Regions from separate parts of the Rhizobium sp. 01L410 genome, predicted to be linked through region 1. Evidence: riboswitches for the same ligand, from Rfam matches in the RefSeq annotation. Region 1 holds a riboswitch; the other holds the start of a gene.
What was found. Region 1 has a riboswitch for FMN ahead of AC1DV9_RS25975 (DMT family transporter). Riboswitches for the same ligand answer to the same signal wherever they lie in the genome.
Positions count from the first base shown of each region.

Region 2: linked by a shared signal. The riboswitch ahead of AC1DV9_RS00865 (6,7-dimethyl-8-ribityllumazine synthase) and the one ahead of AC1DV9_RS25975 (DMT family transporter) in region 1 are both predicted to bind FMN.

Region 1 is NZ_JBFTST010000015.1:85,872-97,821, forward strand. It holds gene AC1DV9_RS25945 (class I SAM-dependent methyltransferase) at 1-68, shown strand, start outside; gene AC1DV9_RS25950 ((R)-mandelonitrile lyase) at 111-533, opposite strand; gene AC1DV9_RS25955 (DUF3833 family protein) at 613-1,119, shown strand; gene AC1DV9_RS25960 (aldo/keto reductase) at 1,211-2,197, shown strand; gene AC1DV9_RS25965 (GNAT family N-acetyltransferase) at 2,277-2,801, shown strand; gene AC1DV9_RS25970 (esterase-like activity of phytase family protein) at 2,853-5,051, opposite strand; gene AC1DV9_RS25975 (DMT family transporter) at 5,147-6,055, opposite strand; FMN riboswitch at 6,135-6,281, opposite strand; gene hupB (DNA-binding protein HupB) at 6,394-6,669, opposite strand; gene lon (endopeptidase La) at 6,874-9,291, opposite strand; gene clpX (ATP-dependent Clp protease ATP-binding subunit ClpX) at 9,696-10,973, opposite strand; gene clpP (ATP-dependent Clp endopeptidase proteolytic subunit ClpP) at 11,277-11,909, opposite strand.
Region 2 is NZ_JBFTST010000001.1:181,343-193,292, forward strand. It holds gene AC1DV9_RS00835 (ABC transporter ATP-binding protein) at 1-307, opposite strand, end outside; gene AC1DV9_RS00840 (ABC transporter substrate-binding protein) at 311-1,522, opposite strand; gene AC1DV9_RS00845 (LysR family transcriptional regulator) at 1,774-2,712, shown strand; gene AC1DV9_RS00850 (flavin monoamine oxidase family protein) at 2,777-4,039, shown strand; gene AC1DV9_RS00855 (DUF4126 family protein) at 4,127-4,588, shown strand; gene AC1DV9_RS00860 (FAD-containing oxidoreductase) at 4,585-5,949, shown strand; FMN riboswitch at 6,012-6,155, shown strand; gene AC1DV9_RS00865 (6,7-dimethyl-8-ribityllumazine synthase) at 6,269-6,745, shown strand; gene AC1DV9_RS00870 (glycerol-3-phosphate dehydrogenase/oxidase) at 6,783-8,528, opposite strand; gene AC1DV9_RS00875 (FGGY-family carbohydrate kinase) at 8,574-10,103, opposite strand; gene AC1DV9_RS00880 (DeoR/GlpR family DNA-binding transcription regulator) at 10,138-10,980, opposite strand; gene AC1DV9_RS00885 (substrate-binding domain-containing protein) at 11,162-11,950, opposite strand, start outside.

The sequences.
Region 1 (11,950 bases):
GCTGGCAGTTCGAGTTCCTGACCGTCGAATCACATGCTCATTTTTCCTACTGCCTGAAGCGGCTCTGATGCCGCGCGGCGATCGGCAGACCGCCGATCGCCCGCTTCCGCCTAGGCCTGGCGCGAGACGGTCCAGCTCTTTCCCGCATATTGATCGTCGCTGACATGCTCCATCCAATCGACCGGGGAACCGTTCAGCGCCTCCTGGATGGCGATGTGGCTCATCGCCGTGTCGGGTGCTGCACCATGCCAATGCTTTTCGCCGGGCTCAAACCAGACGACGTCGCCAGTGCGGATTTCGCGGGTGTCCTGCCCCCAGACCTGTACCAGGCCTCGTCCCGAGGTCACGATCAGCGTCTGCCCGAGGGGATGCGTATGCCAAGCCGTGCGGGCGCCGGGTTCGAAGGTGACGGTGGCGGCGCACACCCGCGCCGGATCCGGGCCTTCGACGATCGGATCGAGGCGGACGGTGCCGGTGAAATAGTCGGCGGATGGCCTGGTCGAGGGCCGTGATCCGGCCTGCTTGATGTCCATTTTGATTCTCCTGCGATTGATCCGGTGCGTCAGCCGAAACGTAGGTCAGGAACAGGCTGATTTGAAGTGGAGGAAGACCATGCGCCGCACAGGTCTCATCATTATCGCCGCCATGCTTGCCATCGTCGCCCTGCCGCATCTGGCGAGCGCGCGCGATTTCGCGCTTGAGGATTTCTTTGCCGGGCGCAGTGTGGCCGAGGGAGAGTTCAAGGCGATCAACGGCGTTGACCGCAAGTTCCGCGTGGCGCTGACCGGCCGCTGGAACGGCAAGCGGCTCACGCTTCGCGAAGACTTTGTCTACGCGGATGGCGTTCGCGAGCGCAAAACCTGGCGATTCGTCAAAACGGCGCCCGGCCGCTACAGCGGCACCCGCGAGGATGTCGTTGGTCCCGCGGAGGTGACCATCAATGGCGACGTGGCGCGCTACAGCTATCTCGTCGACATTGCACCCGGGCCGGAGCAAAATATCGTGCGCTTCCACGATACGATCCGGCGCCAGCCTGACGGCACGCTGTTGAATACCGCCTGGGTCAGCAAATTCGGTTTCCCGGTCGCCACTGTCCGCGTCACCTTCTCGAAGAAGTGACGCCCTGCCCTATCTCCCTTGCGGTCGCACGCTTGCCGCCATTTGCGGCGGCTGCTAGTTGCGATGCAGTTTCATCACGAGGGAGATTTCCATGAAAGAGCATAGTTTTGGCCGCATGCCGTTTTCGGTCACCAATGTCGGCTTTGGCGCCTGGCAGATCGGCGGTTCCTGGGGCGATGTCAGCGAGGCTGACGGCCGCGCGGCGCTGAATGCGGCGCTCGATGCCGGCATGACCTTCATCGACACCGCAGACGTCTATGGTGACGGCCGCTCGGAAAAGATCGTCGCCGACGTCCTGAAAAGCCGTGGCGGCAAGCGGCCGATGGTTGCCACCAAGGCCGGCCGCCGTCTCAACCCGCACGTCGCCGACGGTTACACCAAGGCCAATCTCGAAGGCTTCATCGATCGCAGCCTGAAGAATCTCGAAGTCGACAGCCTCGACCTGGTGCAGCTGCATTGCCCGCCGACGGAAGTGCTCTACCGCGCCGAAGTCTTCGAAGGGTTGAACGAGCTGCAGAAGGCCGGGAAGATCAAGGGCTACGGCGTTAGCGTCGAGAAGGTCGAGGAAGCGCTGAAGGCAATCGAATTCCCGGGCGTCGAGAGCATTCAGATCATCTACAACATCTTCCGCCAGCGTCCTGATCACCTGTTCTTCCAGGAAGCCCGCCGCAAGAATGTCGCGGTCATCGCCCGCGTACCGCTGGCCAGCGGCTTGCTGTCCGGCAAGATCACCCGCGACACCAAGTTCGCCAGCGACGACCACCGCAATTTCAACCGCAACGGCGAAGCCTTCGATGTCGGCGAGACCTTCGCCGGCGTTCCCTTCGAGGTCGGCCTGCAGGCTGTGGAGGAGGTGCGCAAGCTGGTGCCCGAAGGCACCACGATGGCAGCCTTCGCACTGCGCTGGATCCTGGTGCACGAGGCGGTCACCGTGGTCATCCCCGGCGCCCGCAACGGCGAACAGGCCAAGGCCAACGCAGCGGCTGCCAGCCTCGCGCCGCTCTCCCACGACGTCATGGCGGCGACCCGCGAGATCTACGAGCGGCTGATTGCACGGCATGTGCATCATCGCTGGTAGGATTCGCACGGATTGAATGGGAAACGGCCGGGTTATTGCCCGGCCTTTTCATGAGCGGCAACGGGAGACAGCAGAGACGATGATCAGAACTCAACGCCTACTTCTGCGTAAGTGGGACGAGTGCCACCGGGACGCGTTCGCGACGATGCATGCCGACGCCATGGTGATGGCCGACCAGGGCGGCCCACTCGACCGGGCTGCTAGCGATCTGAAATTCTATCGCTATTATGCAGCCCAACAAGAACATGGCACCGGCCGCTGGGCGATTGAAAGTACGAATGGCAGCTTCCTCGGCTATGCCGGTGTCATGCCGCGCAAGCAGGCGGACCATCCGTTGGGCCACCATCTTGAAATCGGCTGGCGTTTAACCCGTAACAATTGGGGACATGGCTATGCTACGGAAAGCGCAAGGGCGGCTCTCGAACACGCTATCGCGCTTTTTCCGGAGACAGAGATTCTAGCCTATACGACGCCTGAAAACCTACGCTCTCAAGCCGTCATGGAACGCCTCGGACTTGTTCGCGACAGTCACCGCGACTTTAGGACAACAAGTGTCGAAGGTCGAATGTGGCACTGTCTTGTTTGGCTCGCGCCACGTTCCTAAATCAAAATGGCCGGGCTTTCACCCGGCCATTTCCATTTCACTTTATAGGTTTCAGTTCGTGCCAACCAGGTTGACCGGGAAGAACAGGCTCTCGCCGGAGGAGTCGCTGACGCCGTCGTTGTCGGTGACGGCGTAGGGCTTGCCCGAGGCGTCGAAGGCGAAGCCTTCGAGCTTGTCGAGGACGTAGCCATTGGTTGCCGTCTTCAGTTCGTCGAGGAAGTCATGGGCTTCCGCCTTCTTGACGACAGGCAGCTCGCCGCCGAGCTTGGCGGGCTTCAGGTCGGAGATGGCCACCTTGTAGAGCTTCTTCAGCTTGGCAGCATCGCCGACCAGGTTGTCGCGCTCGATGATGTAGACGCTGTCGCCATGAGCGGAGATTTCCGAGAGGCCGACCCAGCCGTTTTCAGACTTGTCGAGCGGGTAACGAACGGCGCCCCATTCCTTGCTCTTCAGATTGTAGGAGACGAGCTTGACGAAGCCCTTCTCGTCGTCCTTCCACTCGCGCTGAACGGCCATCCAGAGCGTTGCGTCATCGCCGGAGCCGACGATCGTGACGCCTTCGAAGCCGTAGCGGATCTCGTTATCCGTCAGTTCCTTCGGCAGCGCGATCTCTTCCTTGATCTCGCCCTTCGGGTTGACGTGGTAGAGAGCGTGCGGCGTGAGCTTCTCGCTGTTGCCTTCCGACGCCAGCCAGAACCAGCCCTTGGCGTCGACGGCTACGCCTTCGATGTCGAGCTTCTGGGCAGCCGCACCATCGCGCTTGACAGTCAGCGCGTCAGTGATGAGAGCGGGCTTCTTCGTGGCGTCGATCGTGTAGATCGTCGGCTGGTTGCCGAGGACGCTGTCTGAGACGGCGAAGAGCTGGCCAGCCTTTTCAGGAACGGCTGCAAGACCGGAAAGAGCTGCAAAGCCGATCGGGTTGCCGTCCTTCTCCGCCGAGATGATCTGCGGATAGGTCTTCTCGCCTTCACCACGCTCATAGATCATGACGTGCGAGCGCGGGCCGCCATCTTCGCCGAGATCGACTTCGTTGGCGGTGGCAAACAGGTTGCGGCTCGGGATGGCGACTGCGCCCTCAGGCGAAACGCCCGACGGCAGGATCTGCAGGAGTTCCGGATCAGCGCCGGTGTCCTTGAAGACGCCGACGACGGAGGCGCGCTCGGCGAGCAGGAAGAACAGCTGGTCGTCGCCGAATTTGGCAGCTTCCAGACCTTCAGGCTCGACGCCCTTCGAGGAGGAGCGTCCCTCCGGATAGTGGCCGAGATGGGCAACGGCGCGCTCGAAGGACGCGCCCGATTCGTAGAGAACCTTGCCCGTCTTGTCGAAGATGGTGAAGCCGCGCGAGCCGCCTTCATAGTCGCCTTCGTTGGCAACGACGAGACGGTTGTCGTCCAGCCACTTGACGGCGTCGGGCTCGCGAAGGACGCCCTTCGCTTCGCCGGTGAACTTCAGCTGGCCGTCCTTCTTGGTGTCGATACCAGAAAGATCGGTGCTGCCGGCGGTGAAATGCGTCTTCACGGTGCCGGTCTTGCCGTCGATGATGACGATCTCGTTGTTTTCCTGCAGCGTCAGGGCGATCTCGTCCTGGCTGTTGAAGGAGACGAATTCGGGCTCCGGATCCTCAGGCGCAACAGCCGAGAGACCGGTCAGCGTCACGTGCTTGATGGTGCCGCAATCGACGGCGCCAGCCTTGACTTCGAAGATCACCAGATCGCCTGCCGGCATCTGCGGAATCTTGCCGTCGTTGACGTCTTCGTCACGCTCGTTCTCGATGGCGATGGTGCCGAGCGTCTTGTCCTTGTTGAGGGCGATCGAGTCCGGCTGACCGCCGAGGTCGCAGGTATTCTCGATCTTCTTGGTGGCAACATCGACGATCGCCAGACGGCCCGACGGCTTCACCTTGCTCTCGCTGGTGTTGACGGCGACGAGCGCCTTGCCAGCCGTCGAAGTGACCGACGTCGGTTCACCGTCCATCATCAGCGCGCCAAGAGCCTTCGGGGCCTTGGCATCGGTGATATCGACGAAGCCGATCGCGCCGAGCGGGCTGTCGCTGTAGACAAGCGTGTTGCCGTCATCGGTAGCGGTGATGATTTCGGCAGAGGTCGTCGAAAGCTTGTCCTTGCCTTCCGGCAAGTTCGAGGCGACCGGAAAAGATGCGATGCGGTTGAAAACAGGCTCGGCAGCTGCCGGAAAGGCAACGGAAGCCAGAAGCACGGCAGCGAGCGCTGCCTTGCGCGATGAAATAGTCATGAAATCCCCCATGCGTCGAAAAATCGAAACATGGGGGTTTTGAGGGAAGCGGATGACAGAGGGATGACAGGCGATGCGTTTTGCACCGCTTTGCATCAAACCCCTGCCCGCTCGCGTCTGATCTCGTTGCGCATGATGAACAGCGAAGCCGTCAAAATCAGCGCTGCACCCAGCCAGAGATAACCTGCCGGCGCATAACCGAAGAATAGCCAGCCCGCGAGCACATTGAGCGGCAGCTTCAGATCGTCGAAGGGCTGAACGTAGGCGGCATCCGCCACCGTATAGGCGAGCGTCAGCAGATATTGCGCAAAGACCGTCAGCAGACCTGCAAAGACGAAGAGCGCGAGGGTGAAACCCTCAGGCAACTCGAAGCCAGCGGCAGCGGCAAGCACGCCATTGATCGGTGTCAACAGCACCAGCAGCCAGACAGTGATCGTTTCGGGCTTCTCGATGCCGGTCAGGCTCTTGGTAATCAGCGACGAGGCGCCCCAGAAGAGCGCCGAGAGGATCGGCAGCAGGGCTGCCCAGGTGAAGGCATCCGACCAGGGCTGCAGGATGATCATCGCGCCGGCGAAACCGGCGGCGGTGGCTGCCCAGCGCGCCGGGCCAACGCGCTCGCCGAGAAACAGGCGGGCACCGAGAATGATGAAGAATGGCGAGGTCATGACCAGCGCGATCGCCTGCCAGATTGGCACCGAAGCGAGACCGGAAACCCAGGCCTCGACGCCGAGTGCGGCGAGCGCTACGCGAACGATATGGCGCCAGGGATAGGCGGTGCGCATGGCCGACAGACCAGTGCGCTTCAGAAACGGCAGCGAGAAGACCAGCGCAAAGGCATATTGCCAGAAGGCGGCCGACGCAGCGGAAAAGCCCATCTTCATCGTCACCCATTGAGTGACGACATTCAGAATGGAAAAGGCGATGCCCGCCAGCACCATGAAGGCGGCACCGGCCATCGCACGCGACGAGGAAAAGCTGAGGGAAGTCTGATTCATGTCTTTCATCCAGAAAGGGACCAACACAAATCAGGACGCATGAGCGCAGGACGGCTGCCGGGCAGACCCTGCCCCGCATACGGCTCGCGATCATTCTCTTTCATCCGGACTATACCGTCGGCTCCGGAATCGCACCGGATCTGCTGACCCCTGCCCCTTTGGGACAAAGCGCTCGCGGGCTTGGACCGAGGCCCTTACCGCCGGTGGGGACTTTCACCCCGCCCTGAGAACAACCGATCCGTAGTTCAAAGGTCTTCCGCCTGCAATGCAAAAAGGGTCCGGCTATCGCCGAACCCTTCAAAACTCCGCCTGCCGGTCTCGTTATCCGGCGGCCAAGCAAAACCGGATTAGCCGTTTACGGCATCCTTCAGGCCCTTGCCGGGCGTGAACTTCGGCACGTTGCGAGCCGGAATATTGACTTCAGCGCCGGTGGACGGATTGCGGCCCTTGGTGGCAGCGCGATGAGAAACGGTGAAGCTGCCGAAGCCAGCGAGACGTACGTCACCCTTGCTCTTCAGTTCGCCCTGGACAACGTCGAAAACAGCGTCGACAGCAGAGGCAGCGTCTGCCTTGGTCAGGCCAGCTTTTTCAGCAACTGCGGACACGAGTTCATTCTTGTTCATGTTTCCACCCCTTTCAATGGTTTGAAACGACTCAATCTGTAAGCCAGGCACAGAATAGGTTTCATCAGGCCCGCCGCAACCCAAAAGCCCTGCAAATCAAGGAAAAGCAAGCACCTCCATAAGGTTTTCACAAAAAAGGCTGGCGATTTACGCCAGCCTTTTCGGGGATTTGCAGCAATTTGACATAAATGTGGCGAATGCCGCTCAATGAGCGATGCCAGCACCTGTGTCGTCAAGCCCTTCGACCGTTGCGATGACCGGCGTTTCAACCGTTCCATCCCACTCGATCGGCTCCGGCCTGCGGATCAGAGCATGCTTGATCACCTCGCCCATGCGGGATACCGGGATGATCTCCATGTTGTTCTTCACGTTATCCGGAATCTCCGCCAGATCCTTGGCGTTCTCTTCCGGGATGAGCACCTTCTTGATGCCGCCGCGAAGCGCTGCGAGCAGCTTTTCCTTCAGACCGCCGATCGGCAGGACACGGCCGCGCAGGGTGATTTCACCCGTCATCGCCACGTTCTTGTCGACCGGGATACCGGTCATGATCGAGACGATCGCGGTTGCCATCGCCACGCCGGCCGACGGGCCATCCTTCGGTGTCGCGCCCTCAGGCACGTGGACGTGAATGTCCGACTTGTCGAAGCGCGGGGGCTCGATGCCGAAATCGACGGCGCGTGAGCGGACGTAGGATGCAGCAGCCGAAATCGACTCCTTCATCACTTCCTTCAGATTGCCGGTGACCGTCATGCGGCCCTTGCCCGGCATCATCACGCCTTCGATCGTCAGCAGTTCGCCGCCGACCTCGGTCCATGCGAGACCGGTGACAACACCGACCTGATCTTCGCGTTCGGCTTCGCCATGGCGGAAGCGCGGGACGCCCAGATAGGTGTCGATGTTTTCAGCCGTCACATGAACCGACTTCGTCTTGCCCTTGATGATCTCGGTGACCGCCTTGCGGGCGAGCTTCATCAGTTCGCGTTCGAAGTTACGAACACCGGCTTCGCGGGTGTACTGCTGGCTGATCGCCATCAGGGCATCGTCGCTGACCGAGAATTCATGCGGCTGCAGCGCATGTTCCTTGATGGCCTTCGGCAGGAGGTGCCGCTTGGCGATTTCGCGCTTCTCGTCTTCGGTATATCCGGCGATACGGATGACTTCCATGCGGTCCATCAGGGGCGCAGGGATATTCAGTGTGTTCGCCGTGGTGATGAACATCACATCCGAAAGGTCGTATTCAACTTCCAGGTAGTGGTCCATGAAGGTCGAATTCTGCGCCGGATCGAGCACTTCGAGCAGAGCCGAAGACGGATCGCCGCGGAAATCCTGGCCCATCTTGTCGATTTCATCGAGCAGGAAGAGCGGGTTGGACTTCTTCGCCTTCTTCATCGACTGGATGACCTTGCCGGGCATCGAGCCGATATAGGTGCGGCGGTGACCGCGGATTTCAGCTTCGTCACGAACGCCGCCGAGCGCCATGCGCACGTATTCGCGGCCGGTCGCCTTGGCGATCGACTGGGCGAGCGAGGTCTTGCCGACGCCCGGAGGGCCGACGAGGCACAAGATCGGACCCTTGATCTTTGTGGCACGGGCCTGCACTGCCAGATACTCGACGATGCGTTCCTTGACCTTGTCGAGACCGAAGTGATCGGCTTCGAGGATCTTCTCGGCATTGTTGAGATCGGACTTGATCTTCGACTTCTTGCCCCAGGGAATGCCGAGCAGCCAGTCCAGATAGTTGCGCACGACGGTGGCTTCGGCCGACATCGGGCTCATCTGGCGCAGCTTCTTCAGCTCGGCGTCAGCCTTTTCCTTGGCTTCCTTGGAAAGCTTGGTCTTGGAGATGCGCTCTTCCAGTTCGGCCATCTCGTCGCGGCCTTCCTCGCCGTCGCCAAGCTCCTTCTGGATCGCCTTCATCTGTTCGTTCAGATAGTATTCGCGCTGGGTCTTCTCCATCTGGCGCTTGACGCGCGAGCGGATGCGCTTCTCGACCTGGAGAACCGAAATCTCACCTTCCATGAAGCCGAGCGCCTTTTCGAGGCGAGCCTTGACGCTGGTGGTTTCCAGCATCTCCTGCTTCTCGGTGATCTTGATCGACAGATGCGATGCGACCGTATCGGCAAGCTTCGAGTAGTCGTCGATCTGGCTGGCAGCGCCAACGACTTCAGGAGAGATCTTCTTGTTGAGCTTCACGTAGCTCTCGAATTCCGAGACGACGGAGCGCGACAGCGCTTCCAGCTCGACCGGATCGTCATGCGGCTCTTCGAGCACATGGCCGAGGGCTTCGTAGAAATCTTCGCGGGCCGTATAGGCATCGATCTCGGCGCGCGCGCGGCCTTCGACCAGAACCTTGACGGTGCCGTCGGGGAGCTTCAGCAACTGCAGAACATTGGCCACGGTGCCGACATTGTGGATCGCGGACGGATCCGGATCGTCGTCGCTGGCGTTGATCTGGGTTACGAGCATGATCTGCTTGTCGGAGCCCATGACTTCTTCAAGCGCACGGATCGACTTCTCGCGGCCGACGAACAGCGGCACGATCATATGTGGGAAGACTACGATGTCGCGCAGAGGCAAAACAGGATAGGCAACACTGCTCGCTACAGACGTTTTCTTCGTCATTTCTTATTCCTTTCCATCGTCCCGTTTCCGGGCTCTCTGGCGCGGCCGCTTGGGACCCGGCCGGCACTCTCACTTGGGTTACAAGTGGAGGTTCTTCTTACCCTTTTCAAGCCACGCCAACGCTCGCGCTCCCTGCTTGTGACAGACTTATTACAAAGGAACGCCCACACTATGACGCGTGTAACTGTAGTGGCGCTTACCAATTCCGAACCGGCTAAAATACTGGGCCGGAAAACACGCTACGGAATCATTCCATCATTGCCGGGGACGCCGCATTCCGCAACGTCAGGAACAGCGTTTTCAAGCTTCTTCTGCAATAATTAACAGGAGGGCTCCCGGTTCACAAAATAGAAAGGGGCTCGCCGCAGGCAAGCCCCTAAATCTAACCATGCCGTCTACGACTATCAGGCAGAAGCGTTGGCCTTCTCGTCCTGACGGTCAGCGTAGATGTAGAGCGGGCGGGCCGAGCCGCGCGCCACTTCCTCGGAGATGACCACTTCGCGGACACCTTCCAGCGCCGGCAGTTCGAACATCGTGTCGAGCAGGATCTTTTCCATGATCGAGCGAAGGCCGCGGGCGCCAGTCTTGCGGACGATCGCCTTGCGGGCGATTTCGCGAAGGGCATCCTCGTGGAATGTCAGTTCCACGTCTTCCATCTCGAACAGGCGCTGATACTGCTTGATGAGCGCGTTCTTCGGCTCCGACAGGATCTGGATCAGCGCGTCCTCGTCCAGGTCCTCAAGCGTCGCCAGAACCGGCAGACGGCCGATGAACTCGGGGATCAGGCCAAACTTGACCAGATCCTCTGGCTCGAGCTCGCGCAGCACTTCGCCGACGCGGCGGTCATCCTGCGCCTTGACACTGGCGCCGAAGCCGATCGAGGTCTTCTCGCCACGGGCGGAGATGATCTTGTCGAGGCCGGCGAAAGCGCCACCGCAGATGAACAGGATGTTCGTGGTATCGACCTGCAGGAATTCCTGCTGAGGATGCTTGCGGCCGCCCTGCGGCGGTACCGAGGCAACGGTGCCTTCCATGATCTTCAGAAGCGCCTGCTGGACGCCCTCGCCCGACACGTCGCGGGTGATCGAAGGATTGTCCGACTTGCGGGAAATCTTGTCGACTTCGTCGATATAGACGATACCGCGCTGAGCGCGCTCGACATTGTAGTCGGCAGACTGCAGCAGCTTCAGGATGATGTTTTCGACGTCTTCACCGACATAGCCGGCTTCCGTCAGCGTCGTCGCATCGGCCATCGTGAAGGGAACGTCGATGATGCGGGCGAGCGTCTGGGCAAGGTAGGTCTTGCCGCAGCCGGTCGGGCCGACCAGCATGATGTTCGACTTCGCCAGCTCGATTTCGCCGTTCTTGGTCGCATGCGCGAGGCGCTTGTAATGATTGTGAACGGCAACCGACAGGATCTTCTTCGCCTGGCGCTGGCCGATGACGTATTCGTCGAGAACCTTGATGATGTCCTGGGGCGTCGGAACGCCGTCGCGGGACTTGACCATCGAGGACTTGTTCTCCTCGCGAATGATGTCCATGCACAATTCGACGCATTCATCGCAGATGAAAACCGTCGGTCCGGCAATCAGCTTCCGGACTTCGTGCTGGCTCTTTCCGCAGAAGGAGCAGTACAGGGTATTTTTGGAGTCGCCGCCGTTGCTGCCGCTGACCTTGCTCATTTCACTTTCCTTCCAGCACGCCGCATTTCAAAGGTGAAATCGCGGTCCACTCAATGGCCCGCCAGCCCGCTCCGCCACCGGAGCATCAGCCGGCCTAGCTTCAAGGGGTAAGAACCGGAACTCAACCAAACACGCTCAAGTTCCGGCGGCAACGAATTCCCCTTCGAATGCCGAATGCTATGTCATGAAAATTCAACATAGCATTAATACTTACTCTTAGCGTGTCCGCTCCGGGATTAAACCCCTTGTTCAATCACAATTGGGATAGAACTGTGGCAGCGAAAACACCATCCCAATTAATCACTATGCCGCAGCATCGCCTTCCATCTCGGTGCGCGACGTCAGAACCTTGTCGACGACGCCCCATTCGCGGGCTTCGTCAGCGGTCATGAAGTGATCGCGATCGAGCGTCTTTTCGACTTCCTCGTAGGAGCGGCCGGTATGCTTGACATAAACCTCGTTCAGGCGGCGCTTCATCTTCAGGATGTCGCGTGCATGGCGCTCGATATCCGAAGCCTGGCCCTGGAAACCGCCGGACGGCTGGTGAACCATGATGCGGGCGTTCGGCGTTGCGAAGCGCATGTCCTTGTCGCCGGCGCACAGCAGCAACGAACCCATCGAAGCGGCCTGGCCGATGCAAAGCGTCGAAACGGCAGGCTTGATGAACTGCATCGTGTCGTAGATCGCCATGCCGGCGGTGACGACGCCACCTGGCGAATTGATGTAAAGCGCGATTTCCTTCTTCGGGTTTTCGGCCTCGAGGAAGAGAAGCTGGGCGCAGACGAGCGTCGCCATGTGATCCTCGACAGGACCCGTCAGGAAGATGATGCGTTCCTTCAGTAGGCGGGAGTAGATGTCGTAGGAGCGTTCACCGCGATTGGTCTGTTCAACAACCATCGGCACGAGGGCCATAGCGGTATCGACTGGATTTCTCATGTGCGTCCTTTGTCAACGTCTTGCCGGCCGGGCCGGGAATC
Region 2 (11,950 bases), on a different contig from region 1:
GAAAGACCGCCGAAATCTGGAAGGAGCGGACGAGGCCCATGCGCGCCACCCGGTCGGGCGGCGTCCTGGTGATGTCGGTGCCCATCAGCATGATGGTGCCCGCCGTCGGCTGCAGGAACTTCGTGAGCAGGTTGAAGACCGTGGTCTTGCCCGCCCCGTTCGGGCCGATTAGCGCATGGACGCTGGCATCATGGACATCGAGATCGACATTTTTCACGGCCGTGAAGCCGCCGAAATCCCGGCGAAGGCCGCGGGCGGAAAGCACCACCCGCGGCTTCGCATTATTGACTGGTGCGGAAACCGCCATCGATCACTTCACCAGATCGCAGCCGCTCTTGGCGGGGTCGATATAGGCTTCTTTGCCCGGGATGGTGGCGAGCACGTTGAAGTAGTCCCACGGCTCCTTGCTTTCATCGGGCTTCTTCACCTGCAGCAGGTACATGTCATGGATCATCCGGCCGTTGGCGCCAACAGTGCCGCCGCGGCCGAAGACGTCGTCGACCGGCATTTCATGCAGTTGCTTGGCCACCGCTTCCGTCTCATCCGTGCCGGCCTTCTGGACGGCTTTCAGATACTGGAGAACGGCGGAATAGGTGCCTGTGTGAATCATGTTCGGCATCTTGCCGGTGCGGTCGAAAAACTTCTTGCCGAACGCACGGCTTTCATCGTCGCGGTTCCAATAGAAGCCTTCTGTCAGCGTCAGGCCCTGGGCCGCTTCGAGGCCGAGGCCGTGCACTTCGGCGAGCGTGAAGAGCAATGCGGCAAGCCGCTGGCCGCCCTGGACGATGCCGAATTCGGCCGCCTGCTTGATGGCATTCGCTGTGTCGAGGCCGGCGTTCGCCAGGCCGATGACCTTGGCGCCCGAAGACTGCGCCTGCAGCAGGAAGGACGAGAAGTCCTGACTGGACAGCGGATGACGCACGGAGCCGACGATCGTGCCGCCATTGGCCTTGACGAAGTCGCCGGTCTGCTGCTCAAGCGAATAGCCGAAGGCATAGTCGGCGGTCAGGAAGAACCAGCTGTCGCCGCCCTGCTTGACGAGCGCACCACCGGTGCCGACCGCCAGCGCATGGGTGTCATAGGCCCAGTGGAAGCCGTAGGGGCTGCAGGCCTTGCCGGTCAGATCGGTGGTCGCGGCACCGGTGACGATATCGATCTTCTTCTTTTCCTTGGCGACGGCCTGGACGGCGAGCGCCACCGAGGATGTCGTGAGCTCCATGATCGCATCCACCTGCTCGGTATCATACCACTGGCGGGCAATATTGGAGGCGACGTCAGGCTTGTTCTGATGGTCGGCATCGACGATCTCGATCGGCATATCGAGCACCTTGCCGCCGAAATCCTCGACCGCCATCTTGGCGGCCTCGACAGAAGATTTGCCGCCGAAATCGGCATAGACGCCGGACTGATCGTTCAGAATGCCGATCTTGACCTTACCGTCGGACACCGCCCCGCTTTGGGCGAAAACGGCTGTGCTGCTTGCCAGAAGAAATGCAAGTGACGCAATGAAGCTCTTTCGCATAAGTCTCTCCTCCCAGAGATTGGCAGATCGCGATCTGTTCAAATTTGACGAGCCACCCTCCTCAAGGCAGCCACTCAACGCCCACGATCACGGAATTTCCACGATGAGGCAACCAGACGTTTACAATTAATTCCAAACAGTATCTGTTCATTTTTGCACAGAACCGTACCGAAAGCGCTGAAACCGGCCTCTCTGCGGCGCATCACGCGCAGCTGCATTAGACCAAAGACTAAGGCCAACACGGACCTTCGATGACCAACTCCTCGCAGTTTACTTGGAACGATCTGCAGTTTTTTCTAGCCGTGGCCAGAACCGGGCAGCTGTCGACTGCGGCGCGGCAGCTCCGGAGCAGTCATGCCACCGTTTCGCGGCGGATCGACCGGTTGGAATTCGCGCTGAAGGTCAAACTCTTCGAGCGCAACCCGCGCGGCTATGTGCTGACGGCGATGGGCAACCGCTTCGTTGATACGGCCGAGAAGATGGAGCAGGAGACGGAGCGGCTGCGGGCCGACCTTGCGACTGGTGCCATGGCGCAGCGCGGCGTGGTGCGGCTGAGTGCTCCCGAAGGGTTTGCGAATTTCTTCTTTGCGACGGTGCTGCCGCAATTTGCCGAACGCCACCCGCATCTGTCGCTGGAACTGGTGACGATCCAGCAGATCATGTCGCTGTCGCGCAAGGAGGCGGATATCAGCGTCATCCTCGACGAGCCGAAGGGCGGACCCTATTATGCCGAGAAACTCACCGACTATCATCTGCAGGTCTATGGCTCGCGAGACTATCTGGCCGCCAACGCCCCGGTCGTCAGCCGTGAGGATCTGCTGTCGCATCCCTTCATCAGCTATATCGAGGAGATGATCTTCGCGCCGGGGCTCGATTATCTCGGTGACGTCCATCCGCGCATCAAGCCGCAATTCCAGAGCTCCAGCATCTTCGCGCAGCTGACGGCGACGCGAAACGGGCTTGGGCTCTGCGTGCTCCCCTATTTCTTCGCCAGCCGCTATCCCGAGCTCGAACGCGTATTGCCTGACGAGGTGGATCTGAACCGCAGCTACTGGATCACCTGCCACCAGGACCAGAAGCAGGCGCCGCGCGTGCGCGCTGTCATCGATTTCCTGCGCGAAGCCGTTACCTGGCCGGATGCGCGCTTCATTCCGCCCTTCGCAACACCGGCCGCCCGTAGGGGCGGCTGACGCCCCGGCAGTCCCGCGAAAACCTGGCGTAGCGGCTTGCGTGCAGCCTGAGGCAGGGTCCATGATGCGCCGTCTTTTCGAGTCCATTTGCCCCATGAATTCAGAACCTGATATTGCCATCATCGGAGCGGGCGCCGCAGGCGTCGGCGCAGCAAGAAGGCTTGCAAAGAGCGGCCTTTCCGTTTCGGTCTTCGAAGCCTTGCCCCGGATCGGCGGCCGCGCCTGGACATTGAACACGCCTGTTGCCGCGATCGATCTCGGCTGCGGCTGGCTGCATTCGGCCGACCGCAATCCCTGGACGCGGATTGCCGAAGAGGCCGGCATTAAGGTCGATAGCAGACCAAGCGCCTGGCACCGGCAGGATCGCGATTTCGGTTTTCCGCGCGCCGAGCGCGATGCCGCCCGCGCTGCCTTTGGCCGCTGGGCCGAGCGCGTTGCCGAGGCACCACCTCCGAGCGACTGTGCCATGGACGCTGTGGAGGCCGGCGAGCCATGGCTTGCCTATATACAGGCGCTGAGCGGGTATATCAGCGGCGATGAGCTGGAGCGCATCTCGGCGGAGGATTATGCCGCCTATGACGAGGCCTCGACGGAGAACAACTGGCGTCTCGAGACCGGCTATGGCGCGCTTGTCGCCGCCACGATGCCGGCGTCGGTGGAGCTGCATCTGGCAACGCCGATCCAGTCGATCTCCGTCGACGGCAGCCGTTTGACGGTGCGGACGGAGCGCGGGACCATCAGGCCGCGAGCACTGGTCATCACCGTTTCCACCAATGTGTTCGCCGGCGATGCCATCGCCATGCCTTCCTCGCTCGACCCGTGGCGCGAGGCCGCATTGCAGCTGCCGCTCGGCAACAACGAAAAGCTCTATTTCGAAATCACCGGCGGTCACTGTTTCGACGACGAAAGCCATGTGATCGGCAATCCGCGCGATCCGAAGACGGCAAGCTACTATATCCGCCCATTCGGCAAGCCCGTCATTGAGGTCTTCCTCGGTGGAAGCGGCGCCCGCGCCGTGGCCGAAAACCCGGAAGCGGCTTTCCCACGTGCAATTGAGGAGCTTTCGACCCTGTTCGGTTCCGGCATTCACAGGGAACTTCGCCCGCTTGCCGCGTCCGAGTGGACCAACACCCCCTCGATCCGTGGTGGCTACAGTCATGCCCTGCCCGGCCATGCAGCGGCACGGCAGGCCTTAGCACGGCCGTTCGACAACCGGATCTTCTTCGCCGGCGAGGCAACCAACCGCACAGATTTTTCGACTGCGCACGGCGCCTATGAAAGCGGGCTTCGGGCCGCCGAAGAAGCGCTGCGGGCGCTCGGCCGGTAGAGCCGTATCCCCCAATTGCAACCGGTAGAGCTTTATGCCACGCTGGCCGTGCCGTTTCGGCATTCGCTGAGGAAGGGGACCCCTCGCATGCTTCTATTTCTTGCATTTTTGATCGGGATCATTGCCGGCCTTCGGGCCATGACCGCACCGGCCGCCGTCGCCTGGGGCGCAGCCCTCGGCTGGTTCGATGTCTCGCAGACGCCGCTTGCCTTCATGGGTTACAAATGGACACCGTGGATCTTCACGGTGCTGGCCGCCGTTGAGCTGATCACCGACCAACTGCCGACCACGCCGAGCCGCAAGGTGCCGATGCAGTTCGGCGCCCGCATCATCATGGGCGCGCTGACCGGCGCCACGATCGGCGCATCCGGCGGCTCTTTGGTGGGCGGCCTGATTGCTGGTATCGTCGGCGCGGTCGTTGGAACGCTCGGCGGTGCAGCCGTGCGCGGCAAGCTTGCTGCCACCTTCGGCAAGGATGCGCCGGCAGCCCTCATCGAGGACGCGATCGCCATTGTCGGCGCGCTCCTGATCGTATCGGCCGTCGCATGAAGACCCTTGACGCCATCTTCATCGGGGCCGGTCAGGCCGGCCCCTTTCTCGCTGCCCGCATGGCCGAGAAGGGCATGAAGGTGGCGCTGATCGAGCGCAAATATCTCGGCGGCACCTGCGTCAATGCCGGCTGCATGCCAACAAAAACGCTGGTCGCCAGTGCCCGCGCCGCGCATGTGGCCCGGACCGGCGGCGACTACGGCGTCAGGATTTCCGGCGCCATTGAGATCGACATGAAGACGGTGCGCAAGCGCGCCGAGACGGTGACCATGAATGCCCGCAACGGCCTGATCGGCTGGTTCTCGGGCATGAAGACCATGGAGGTCATCTATGGTCATGCGAAATTCAGCGGCGCCAAGACCGTCGAGGTGAACGGCGAGACGCTGACCGCGCCGCTGATCTTCCTGAATGTCGGCGCCCGCCCGACCGTTCCGGATTTTCCAGGCCTTGCCGATATCGATTACCTCACCAGCACCTCGATCATCCAGCTCGATACCCTGCCCCGTCATCTCGTGGTGATCGGCGGCAGCTATATCGGCCTTGAATTCGCGCAGATGTACCGCCGCTTCGGCGCCGAGGTGACGGTTATCGAACGCGGCCCGAAGCTCGCCTCCCGCGAGGACGAGGATGTTTCGGATGCGATCGAGGAGATCATCGTTTCCGAAGGCATCACGGTTCACACCGGCGCGGAGAACATCGCTTTCGCCAACGCGGCTGACGGTGTCGCTGTCTCGATTTCCGGCAAGCCGGATATCCAGGCAAGCCATGTGCTCGTCGCCACCGGCCGCACGCCGAATACCGGCGATCTCAGCCTCGAAGCGGCTGGCGTCGCGACCGACAAGCGCGGCTTCATCACCGTCGATGACCGGCTGATGACCAATGTGGACGGCATCTATGCGCTCGGTGACTGCAACGGCCATGGCGCGTTCACGCATACATCCTACAACGATTTCGAGATCGCCGCCGCCAACCTGCTGGATGGCGGCGACCGCAAGGTCTCCAGCCGCATTCCGGCCTACGCGCTCTATATCGACCCGCCGCTCGGCCGCGCCGGCATCACCGAGAAGCAGGCCCGCGCCTCGGGCCGCAAGGTCATGGTCTCCAAACGGCCGATGAGCCGGGTCGGCCGCGCCAACGAACGTGGCGAGACCAAGGGTTTCATGAAGATCGTCGCCGATGCGGAGACCAAGGAAATCCTCGGCGCCGCCTTCCTGGGCATCGAGGGCGACGAGGCGATTCACGGCATCATCGATGCGATGAACGCCGGAACCCGCTATCCGGTGCTGCAATGGTCGGTGCCAATCCATCCGACGGTCTCGGAACTCATTCCGACCATCATCGGCGATCTCAAGCCGGTTTGATCAGACAGGCCATCTGACGCCGTTTCCGGACTTGCATTCTTTCCAATTTTGGATTTACCTCGCCCTGTTCTCAGGGCGGGGTGCAATTCCCCACCGGCGGTATCGGGTTTACGCCCGGAGCCCGCGAGCGCTTCCAGCAATGGAAGGTCAGCAGATCCGGTGAGATGCCGGAGCCGACGGTATAGTCCGGATGGAAGAGAGCATGCAGGCAAGAACCTCTCCAGGGAGAGGTGACTGATGCTGTTCGCCCAAGGGAGAATTGGGCCGCCGCGGCGGCTCGAAGCAACAGCCAGAGATGGCACCCTTGAAAGGCAGAGACATGACAATCGCAACCAAACCGCAGGGTCACCGGATCGCCATCGTGCGTGCCCGCTGGCACGCCGGTATCGTCGATCAATGCGTGAATTCCTTTATCTCGACATGGAAGGCGCAGAGCGCCAACGCGGCGGAGGTCGACGTCTTCGACGTGCCGGGCGCGCTTGAAATCCCGCTCCATGCACAGACGCTGGCCCGGAGCGGCAAGTATGCGGCGATCCTCGGCTGCGCCTTCGTCGTCGACGGCGGCATCTACCGGCACGACTTCGTCGCCGGAACCGTTCTCGACGGCCTGATGCGCGTCCAGCTCGATACCAATGTACCGGTGCTGTCGGCGGTGCTGACGCCGCATCACTTCCAGGAAAGCGAAGCGCATATCGAGTTCTTCATGAACCACTTCGTCATCAAGGGTCAGGAAGCGGCCAATGCGTGCCGGGCGATCCTTGAGGCCCGCAGCAATCTCGCGGTCGCTGCACTCTGATATGGCAATGCGCCGGAGAACCATTCCGGCGCATTGATCACTTCGCCGTAAAACGGGGCGCCTTGGCGCGTTCCGTAGCCGGCGCCGTACTGGTCAGCATCTGGCCGTGAAAACGGCTGAGCTGGCCGGTGACGTCGGCGATTTCGCTTTCGACACGCGCCGCGTCCCAAAACAAAGCGGCGGCTGCGATGCCGGCGATTTCCCGCAACCCCTCGATCGTCAGGCGCCCCTCGATTGCCAGCGTCGTGCGGCGAAGCACGATATCAGCGACATGAACGATAAGTTCGTTGCGGGTGATCCAGTCGATTTCCTTGAAGCTGTGCTGTGGCGCACCGGTCAGCCTGGTATCGTCGGAATGAACGGAAGCGGATGTGAGGATCGCCGCGGTCGTCGTGCCGTACCGGCTCAGCAATTCGTCGGCACGCTCGATCGTCACTCCACCCTTGGCTGCCAGATCCTTGATCCAGTGACCGCGCTTCTCGCCATTGGCGGGGAAGCCCTTGCCGCCGCCGATCGCAAGGTAGCGGGTCGATGCGCTGCGGTTCCGCTGCAGGCGCGAGAGAACGGTATCGGCAACCTCCTCGGCGAAACCCCGGAACGTCGTCCACTTACCGCCAACCAGCGAGACGATCGGGAACGGGCGGTTGCCTTCGGGTTCCTTTACCGGTGCGGAATGGTCGCGGCTGATGAGGCCCGGCGCCGTCGCATCCGATGCCGGGAGCGGGCGGATGCCGCTATAGCTGTAGACGATCTGATCGCGGTCGAAGCGCAGCGTCGGCAGCAACGAACGGACGCTTTCGAGGAAATAGTCGGTCTCCGGTTCCTCGCAGCGAACGTCATCTGGATTATCGGCTGGAATATCGGTCGAGCCGACCAACGCCAGGCCGAGGTAGCTGTAGACCAGGCAGATGCGGCCATCGTCGGCTTCGAAATAGATCATGTGGCCGTTCAGGCTGCGTACCAGTTCAGGATGATCGAGCAGGATATGCGAGCCCTTGGTGCCGCCGATCATCTTCGAGGGCGCGCCGAGTGCGGCGTTGACATGATCGATCCAGGGACCGGCGGCGTTGACGACCAGCTTCGGCTTTACCGCGAACTCGCGGCCATCGGCCTGCCGGAATGTCAGCGATCCGCCTGAGACCGTTTCCATCGTGGTGAAATTGGCAGCCAGACTTTTCGGATTGGCATCGAGGCCATCGCGCACGAGTTCATAGACCAGCCGCTCAGGCCGGCTGATCTTGGCGTCATAATAGATACCGCCGGCGACGATCGCTGGCGTCACATGCGGCATTTCCTTGCGGGCCTGCTTCTTCAGGATCAGCCGGTGCTTCGGCATCACCTGATCGCGGGAGCCGAAGAAGTCGTAGAGCCGCAGGCCGATCTTGATCAGCACCGCACCGCGGCTGCGCGGCGCCGTCTTGGAACCAAAGAGCGTGCGGATCGCCGCCCAGATGCCGCGTGTCCAGGAAAAGACCGGGATGAAGGTCGGCAGCGGCTCGACGCAGTGCGGCGCGTTCTTGAGCAGCAGATTGCGCTCCAGCGTCGATTGCGCGACGAGGCCGAATTCGCCGGTCTCCAGATATTTCAGCCCGCCATGGATGAGCCGCGACGGTGCAGCACTCGTGCCCGAACCGAAATCGGCCTTATCGACGATAAGGCAATTGACGCCCTGCACCGAGAGATCGCGAAACAGCCCGGCGCCATTGATGCCCGCGCCGATGATGAGAACGTCGATATCGCCCTCGCCGAGATCGGAGAAGCGCTGCTGCAGGTCGGCTGTCATGATGTCATCGTCCTAAATCGCCCGCCGCAGCAGGCATCATTCATTTCAGTTCACGGCCTGATCAGGCGCAAGCGCCGCGATCTTCGGCCAGAGCGGCGTCATGGCATCGGCGATTTCGCGAAATACCTGGTAACGCTTCTCGTAGTCGGCGCTGCGCGCCGGGTCCGGCTGGCAGGTTTTCTCGATGCTTGCGGTATCGCGCGGATCGCTCTGCGGATCGGCATAGATCCCGGCGCCCGATCCGGCGCAGAGCGCTGCACCCCAGGCCGCCGCTTCGTCGGTTTCAGTCACGGTGACAGGCATGCCGAGGATATCGGCAAACATCTGCACGACAGCGGGATTGCGCGAGATGCCGCCTGCCAGACGCGCCCGGTCAAATGAGAACCCGTCGCGGAGCGCATCGACATGGATGCGGTGGTTGAACGCAATCCCCTCAAGCACGGCGCGAAGCATGTCGCCGCGATCGTGCCAGCCGCCGAGCCCGAAGAACCCGGCGCTCGCCTCCGCGCCATAGGGCGAGCCGAAAAGATAGGGATGAAACAGGGCGGTCGAGGGCCGCTGGAATGCCGCATCGATCTCCGGGGCAAGTAACGCGTGTACGGAGCGGCCGCTCGCCTCGCCCTCCTGCCGCTTGGCAGCGCAGAGCTTGTCGAGAAACCAGTCGTAATTGGCCGTCGACGCCGGCGAGATCGACATGCTGTTCCAGATGCCGGGCGCAATGCCGTTGCGGCAAAACCAGCGCCTGTCGACTCGCGGTTCGGACGATAGCGTCTCGTTGATCGAGTAGGTGCCGGCGATGATGGCGACGACGCCTTTGCCGTATCCCCCGGCGCCGAGCGCCGAGGCGGTGACATCATGCAGACCCGCCATAACGGGCGTGCCTTCAGCAAGACCAGTCAGATTTGCGGCCTCGCGCGTCACCCGGCCGACGATCTGGTCGGAACGTGAAGCCGGCGGCAAGGCGTGAACGAGCTTCTGCAGACCGAAGAGCCGTAGCGCGTCCTGACTGTAGTCCTGTGTCTTCACGTCGGTGAAAGAGGTGCTGGACTCGGTTCGATCCGTGCCGATGATCCCCGTCAGGCAGAAGCGCAGCCAGTCCTTGCAGCTGATGAAATGGCCGATGCGCTTATAGCGCTCGGGCTCCATCTCGCCGATCCAGGCGAGCAGCGCCGAGGGTGCGGAGACATGCGGGATTTGGCCCGTCAGTTCGATGGCGCGCTGGGCGACATCGCCGTCGGTCCATTCGTTGACGATCGGCCCTGCCCGGCTGTCGAGCGACAGGATGGCGCGGCCAAGCGGCTGCTGATCCTCGTCGAGCAGATAGATGCCGTCGCCATGCGCGGTGGCGGCTATACCCTGGATATCGCTTGCGGGGCGCTTGCTGAGCGCGATCGCCTCGCGGATCGCATCGGCCGTTGCCGTCCAGAGTTCGCCCATGTCGCGCTCGATATGGCGCGCCTTGGGAATGAACTGCGTGACGCGGCGCCTGCTGACTGCGAGCGGCGTGCCGTCAATGTCGAAAATGACGGCCTTGGTGACCGTCAGGCCACTATCGATCCCGAGCAGACTCGGCATTCGCCTTCCTCACTGTCAGCAACCGGTGGCCGGGTTACGAGCGCCCTCCGGCGCTCTTGGCGACCACCACGTTGATATCCTTGGACCGCATGCGGTCGATGTGCACGGCGTCGGTCTTGTCGTCGACGATGACGCCGTCGAACTCGTCCAATGCTGCGAAACTATGGAGTGCCCGCCGTTCGAACTTGGTGTGATCGGCAAGCAGGATCCGTTTGACGGAACAGTCGAACATGGCGCGCTTGGTATCGACAGTCTCCGGCGACTGGTGCAGCACCGTGCCGTCGCTGATCGCCGACATGGAGATGAAGGCGATATCCGCCCGCAGCCCCTTGATTTCGCTGATCGTCATCCGGCCCATGAAGGCGTTGCACCAGTTGTAATACTGGCCGCCGAGCGCCAGCAGCGTCACGTCATGCATGCCCGTCAGCGCGTTCATCAGCGTCAGCGAATTGGTGATCGCGGTGACAGGCACCTTCGACGGCAAGTGCGCCGCCATCTGCAGAACCGTCGTCGAATCGTCGAAGAAGATCGCCTGCCCGGGCTCGACGAATTGCATCGCTGCCTCCGCAATCAGCTTCTTCTCCGTTGCCTGCCGGTTCGAGCGATAGACGTCGCTCGATTCGATCAGGTTCGTCGCCGCGGCGGTAACGATGCCGCGCGTCTTGCGGAAAAGCCCACGGCTCACGAGTTCATCGACATCGCGATGGGCCGTCATCAGGCTGATCCCGAAACGATCCGTCAGGTCTTCGATCCGCATCGAGCCTTCATTCATCACGGCCTCCGCGATCATGCGGCGGCGCGCGATCTGGCGCGTCTGCCGGCTGTCGCTTGTCAGCTCTTCCAACAGATCTTCGCCCTGGCTCGTCTTCTGTGTCACGGGGTCACCCTTGTCGCTGAATTCTGGATCCCAGCTTCGTACAGTGATTGCCACGCCAAGGCAAAAAGGTGAAACGGAACGGGCGGTTGCGGCCGCGGGCACCATTTCAGGCATTGCGGAAGCCGGGCGGGTGGATGCCGCCCGGCTCTGAAAGAGCGCCCTGCCGGGCGCCCCTTCGATGTTACTGCGACAGGACGAACGGGCCGGTATACTTGTCGACATTGTCCTTGGTGATCAGCAGGCAATCGAAGAGCTGCTTTTCGCTCTTGGCGCCGGTGCTGCCATTCTTGATGACATTGTCGGCCTGCTTGACGGCTTCTTCAGAGAAGACGGCAACCGGCTGGAGAACGGTGTACTGCAGTTCGCCGGCCTTGATCGCCGCAACAGCGTCCGGAGAACCGTCGAAACCACCGACCTTGATGTTGGCGAGCTTGCCGGCTTCCTTGAGCGCTGCGATCGCGCCGAGGGCCATTTCATCGTTGCCAGAGATGACGCCGACGATGTCAGGATTTGCCTGCAGCATGGACTGCATCTTGTTGTGACCGTTGGTGCGGTCCCAATCGGCAACTTCCTTAGCAACCTTCTTCAGGTCCGGGTACTGCGACAGCACGGTTTCATAACCGTTCGAACGCGTTGCGGCGTTGTTGTCGGAGGGAGCGCCGAAGAGTTCGGCATAGTTGCCCTTGTCGCCGACAGCTTCGACCCACTGCTGCGCACCGAGGGCGGCACCCTGGGCGTTGTTGGAAACGAGCTGCGCCTTCGCCAGGCCTTCCTGGTTGATTTCAGCGTTGACGAGGATGACCGGGATACCGGCGGCAACAGCCTTCTTCACCGCACCGACCGAACCGTCGGCATTGGCCGGGTCGAGAATGATCGCGACCGACTTGTTGGTGATTGCCGTGTCGATCAGGTTGCTCTCGGTGTTGGTGTCACCCTTGTGGGCGCTGACCGAAGCCGTGTAGCCGAGCTT